One region of the Neisseria brasiliensis genome, then DNA from elsewhere that is predicted to be linked to it. Evidence: predicted binding sites of a transcription regulator. Region 1 holds the regulator's gene; the other holds the start of a gene.
The links. Region 1 encodes FNR, which switches genes on or off when oxygen is low (the NO sensors DNR and NnrR bind a similar motif). Its sites were predicted from a motif close to TTGATNNNNATCAA; they were not measured.

Region 1 (3,091 bases):
GGAAACGGCCTTCCGGGGTCACAGTCAGACCGTGCGGCTTCAAGCGCAGCAAGCCGAGTTCGGCCAGATTCTGCAAGTCGGCCAATTCATCGGCAAAATATTGGTGGAATGGAATGCCGAACACGCTTTCGTAAATTTGGAAATCCAATGAAAAGCGACACATCAAATCTTGAATGATGTTGCGGCGCAATAAGTCGTCTTGGTTCAACTGGTAGCCGCGCATAATCGGCAAGCGGCCTTCATCGATGGCGGCATAATAGGCGTCGATGTCGCGCTCGTTTTGGGCATAGGTGCTGCCGATTTTGCCGATGCTGGACACGCCGATGGCTACTAAATCGCAATCGGCATAGGTTGAATAGCCTTGGAAATTACGCTGCAACCAGCCTTCTTTCAGGGCGATGGAAAGCTCGTCGTCAGGTTTGGCAAAGTGATCCATGCCGATGAACACATAGCCGCGGTCGGTGAGAGTTTGCACGCAGTATTGCAGCATATCGAGCTTCTCTTCGCTGCCCGGTACAGCATTGGTGTCGATGCGGCGCTGCGGTTTGAAAATATGTGGCAGGTGGGCATAGTGATACAGCGCCAAGCGGTCGGGATCGAGACTGAGCACAGTATCAATAGTGGCTTTCATGCTTTCTACCGATTGATGTGGTAAGCCGTAAATCAAATCGACGCTGACGGATTTGAAGCCGGCTTCGCGTGCGGCATCAATCACTTCTTTGGTTTCTTCAAAGCTTTGAATGCGGTTGACCGCTTCCTGCACTTTCGGATCGAAATCCTGAATGCCCACGCTCATGCGGTTGAAACCGAGTTTGCCGAGTTTGTGCACTGTTTCGCGGCTGACTTTGCGTGGGTCGATTTCAATGGAATATTCGCCGTTGGGCATCAGCTGGAAATGCTTGCGAATCATCTCAAACACGCGCTCAAGCTGGTCGTCGCTCAAGAAGGTCGGTGTGCCGCCGCCGAAGTGAAGTTGTGCCAATTGATGGCGGCCGTTGAGATGTGGGGAGAGCAATTCCATTTCGCGCTCAAGATACTCAATATAAGCATCGGCGCGGGTTTTGTCTTTGGTGATGATTTTGTTGCAGCCGCAGTAATAGCAGATGGTATTGCAAAATGGAATGTGGATATAAAGCGATAAAGGTTTGTTGAGCGCACCTAGGCCGCGTAAGTGCAGCGCATGGGTGTATTCGGCTTCGCGAAAGCCATCGTGGAAGCGGTCGGCGGTGGGATAAGACGTATAGCGTGGGCCGCTTGCCGGAAGCTTGGCAATCAAGTCGCGGTCAAATTCTGGTAGTTCGTTGTTTTGTATCGGAATTATTTTCATGATGGTCGTGTTGTGCTTATATTTTGTTTAACGAATTAGTAAAATTCGATTTAGTTTGCTAGAATGCCACATTATGATAAACCTGTCTTGATATGAGTCAAGAGAAGCTCAGTCAGTAAGAAGTTTTATAAAAAAGGTATTTTATGGCCACACACAATTCTACACATCAATTGAAAGCATTGTGTTCGACGTGTTCTTTGCGTGAACTTTGTTTGCCGGTTGGTTTGATGCCTAACGAATTTTCCCAGCTGGATGCCGTTATCCGTCAGAGCCGTCGTCTGAAAAAAGGCGAATATCTGTTCCGCGCCGGCGAACCGTTTACTTCTTTGTTTGCCATTCGTGCCGGTTTTTTCAAAACCACGGTGGCAAGCCAAGACGGACGCGACCAAGTGACCGGTTTCTTTATGTCGGGCGAATTGATCGGTATGGACGGCATTTGTTCGCATGTCCACAGCTGCGATGCCGTGGCCTTGGAAGACAGTGAAGTGTGTGAATTGCCGTTTGCCCACATGGAAGAGTTGGGACAAAACATTCCAAGCCTGCAAACCCACTTTTTCCGCTTGATGAGCCGCGAAATCGTGCGTGATCAAGGCGTGATGCTGTTGTTGGGCAATATGCGTGCCGAAGAGCGTTTGGCCGCATTTTTGTTGAATTTATCGAATCGTTTGTATTCGCGCGGTTTTGCCGCCAATGATTTCATCCTGCGCATGTCGCGTGAAGAAATCGGCAGCTATTTGGGTTTGAAGCTAGAAACCGTCAGCCGCACGTTGTCGAAATTCCATCACGAAGGTTTGATTGAAGTGGAACATAAACACATCAAGATTCTCGACTCGCAGGCCTTGAAAAAAATGGTATCCGGCTGCGCGCATGCTATGTAAGGGCTGAAAATGTCAACAGGCCGTCTGAAGTTGTGTGTTTCAGACGGCCTTTTATCTTTAGGGAAATAAACAAACGCGCTAATTTAAATGGAGAAGTCCTCCATAATCGGTGTATACAAGATACGGTCGATATTTTCACGGTTTAAATGAGGTGCAAACATCTCGATAAAGTCATAAGTATAGCCGCGTAAATAAGTATCTGAACGGATAGCAATCCAAGTGGGTGACGGCTCAAACAAATGAGCCACATCAATCAATTCCAAATCTTGATCGGCTTGCGGATCGTAAGCCATTTTTGCCATCAAGCCCGCGCCTAAGCCCAGTTTGACATACGTTTTTAGCACGTCGGTATCAGCAGCGGCTAGAGCCACTTCCGGCTGCTCCAGCTTGGCTTTGGTAAAAGCACGCGCGATGCTGCTGCTAGAATGGAAGGCGAATTCATAAGTAATTAACGGAAAGCTGGCCAAATCTTCAATGCTGAGCGGATTTCTGCAATCAAGTAAAGGATGGTTCTTAGGCACGATCACCGCATGATTCCAGTCGTAACAATTAAGTTTGCGCAATTCAGGATGGTCGTCGAGCTTTTCGGTAATAATGGCAATGTCGGCTTCACCGTTGCTGACCATCTGCGCAATAGCCGAAGGACTGCCTTGTTTGATGGTAAGATTAACTCTGGGATAACGCTTTACAAAATCAGCCACAATGTGCGGCAGGGCATAACGTGCCTGTGTATGGGTTGTGGCAATGGTGAGTGCGCCACTATCGTGGTCGGTAAACTCGCTGCCGATGTTTTTGATATTTTGCACATCACGCAAAATGCGCTCGGAAATTTCCAACACTGCTTTGCCCGGCTGGGAAACTGAAACCACGCGTTTACCGCTGCGGA
Region 2 (3,091 bases), 130 kb from region 1:
CGACTCACGCACGCCGGTGGCCACGTCGCGGATATTGCCCAGTTGCGAGCCAAGATGGAAATGCAGCAATTGCAGGCAGTCCAAGCGGTTGCTCTGTTTCAACACATCGACCAAATGCAGCACTTGCGAAGCCGACAAGCCAAATTTCGATTTATCGCCGCCCGAAGCCTGCCATTTGCCCGAGCCTTGCGAAGCCAAACGCGCACGCACGCCCAAGCGCGGTTTCACGCCCAGTTTTTCCGCTTCTTCCAGCACCATTTCGATTTCGGAAATTTTCTCAATCACCAAATAAACCTGATGGCCGAGTTTTTCGCCCATCAAAGCAAAGCGGATGTATTCGCGGTCTTTATAGCCGTTGCAGACAATCAGCGTCTGCGTGGTGCCGGCGTGCGCCAACACGGCCATCAGTTCCGCTTTCGAGCCTGCTTCCAAACCATGCGGCTGCCGGCTGTGAATCAGCGTTTCAATCACGCGGCGGTGTTGGTTGACCTTAATCGGATACACCAAACAATAATCGCCTTCATAGCCAAAACCGGCTCTGGCCGTCTGAAACGCCTGATTAATCGAGCGCAGGCGGTGTTGCAAAATTTGCGGAAAGCAAAACAAAATCGGCAACCGTGCACCCTGCTTTTGCTGCACCGACTCGGCCAGCTTTTGCAGCGACACGGTTTTCTCCGGCTCGGCCGGATTCGGGCGCACAATCACCTCTCCCTTGTCATCGGCATCATAATAATTAATGCCCCAATAACGGATATTGCAGACCTCGCTGATGGTCGGTACAGCCATGTTTGCTTCCCTTCAAATAGAATGATTACGCTAAACTCAAAAAGCGATTATAAAACCAATTGGTGACAAAATAAGGATTTTTTCGGCATTTTGAGAAATTATTTGCCAATATTTTCAAGATAATGAAAAACAAATATTCACATTGCCTAAATCATAACAAAAGGCCGTCTGAAATATTTCAGACGGCCTGTATTCAGTTGCGCTTAAAGAAGCATTATTCTTCTTCGGCTTTGCTGCGGATTACCAACAATGGCAAGTGGCTTTGGCGCATCACGGTTTCGGCGAAGCTGCCCATCAGCAAATGCATGAGACCGGTGCGTCCATGTGTGCCCAACACCAGCAAATCAGCGCCGTTGGCATCGGCGTAGTCCACCAATTCTTGTGCCATTTCACGCGCGCCTTTGTTGGCCACCAGCAAGTGTTTCACAATGTTGGTCACACCGTCTTCACGCGCTGATTTTTCAGCAAATTCCAATACTTCATTACCCTGCGCCACAGCAGCAGCTTCGTAGCTTTCGTGTTGCAAAAACTCAGGAGCCAAAGCCATGTATTCCGCCGGATTGGCCACATGCACCAAAGTCAGGCGGGCTTCGTTAACGCTGGCCAAATCAGCCGCATGTTTCAACGCGTTTAAAGAGGTTTCACTACCATCAACGGCAACAACCAAATGCTTATACATTGTCATCTCCTTCCAATGCCTTTTTGCGGCACGATATTTTCAAGTGATGGGATTATAGACTGTTCTTTCAGCTTTACACAACAGCCTTCATGGTTCAAGTATAATACGTCTTTGGCTTTTTGCGATGAATTTTTGCTTCACGCCACCGCCTTTTCATTTATTTTTTGATTTATCACAAGGTTGACCATGTCCGAGATTGATTCCCTGTCATCACGCCGTTTTGGCGGCATTGCCCGATTGTATGGCGATTCAGCATTACAACGCTTTCATCAGGCGCATGTGTGCGTGGTCGGGGTCGGCGGGGTCGGCTCGTGGGCGGTAGAAGCATTGGCACGCAGCGGCATCGGTCGTTTAACTTTGATTGATTTGGACAATGTCGCCGAATCCAATGTCAACCGCCAGCTCCATGCCCTGACCGACGACTTCGGCAAGGCCAAAGTCAGCGCCTTGCACGAGCGCATTTTGCAAATCAATCCGGCTTGTCAAGTGGTTGAAATTGAAGATTTTGTGACCGAAGAAAACCTGCCTGATTTGTTTTCAGACGGCTTTGATTTTGTCATCGTTGCCATCGACCAAGTGCGTGTCAAAGCAGCGATGGCGGCTTATTTCGTGCAACACAAACAGCCGTTTATCTTAAGTGGCGGCGCGGGTGGCCAAAAAAATCCTGCCTTGATTCAGACGGCCGATTTAAGCAAAGTCACCCACGACCCTTTGCTGGCCAACTTGCGCTACACCTTGCGCAAACGCTATGGCTTCAGCCGCAACACTGCCGACAAAATGCGCGTGCCGTGTGTGTATTCCACCGAAAACATTACCCCGCCGCAATCGGGTGACGCCTGCGCTGCGGATGCGGCACCGCAAGGTTTGTCGTGCGCCGGTTATGGCGCGAGTATGCTGGTCACCGCCAGCTTCGGCCTGTATTGTGCGCAAGCGGCGATTGGCCATATTGCAGGTGGCAAATGAACGCTGCCGAGATGATGAGGCCGTCTGAAAGCGCGGTGGCGTATGTGTTCGGCCAACCCGTTACCGACATCCCGCAGGATTTGTTTATCCCGCCCGATGCGTTGGAAGTGGTGTTGTCGAGCTTTCAAGGGCCGCTGGATTTGCTGCTGTATTTAATCCGCAAGCAAAATATTGATGTGCTCGATATTCCGATGGTGAAAATCACCGAGCAATATCTGCACTACATCGCGCAAATGGAAGCTTATCAATTTGATTTGGCAGCAGAATATTTATTGATGGCGGCCATGCTGATTGAAATCAAATCCCGTCTGCTGCTGCCGCGCCCCGAAGAAATCGAAGACGAAGAAGTCGACCCGCGCGCCGAATTGGTGCGCCGTCTGCTGGCTTACGAACAAATGAAACTCGCCGCACAAGGCTTGGATGCCCTGCCCCGCGCCGGCCGCGATTTTGCGTGGGTGTATCTGCCTTTGGAAATTGCCGCAGAAACCAAGCTACCTGATGTCGCCGTGGCGGATTTAACGCAGGCTTGGCTCGGTATTTTATCGCGCGCCAAACACACGCGCAGTCATGAAGTGGTGCGCGAAGCCATTTCCGTGCGCGCGCAGATGACCTCGATTTTACGCCGTCTGAACGAACACGGTTTCAGCCGTTTTTCTACCTTAT

Region 2: GJV52_RS09040 (universal stress protein) is a predicted target of FNR. The motif match lies at 1,630-1,643, and genes of this name have one in related genera.

The regions. Positions count from the first base shown of each region.
Region 1 covers NZ_CP046027.1:1,680,442-1,683,532, forward strand. The annotation lists gene hemN (oxygen-independent coproporphyrinogen III oxidase) at 1-1,327, opposite strand, end outside; gene fnr (fumarate/nitrate reduction transcriptional regulator Fnr) at 1,471-2,205, shown strand; gene GJV52_RS08460 (CysB family HTH-type transcriptional regulator) at 2,289-3,091, opposite strand, start outside.
Region 2 covers NZ_CP046027.1:1,807,601-1,810,691, reverse strand. The annotation lists gene speA (biosynthetic arginine decarboxylase) at 1-786, opposite strand, end outside; gene GJV52_RS09040 (universal stress protein) at 1,001-1,465, opposite strand; gene GJV52_RS09035 (tRNA threonylcarbamoyladenosine dehydratase) at 1,652-2,428, shown strand; gene GJV52_RS09030 (segregation and condensation protein A) at 2,425-3,091, shown strand, end outside.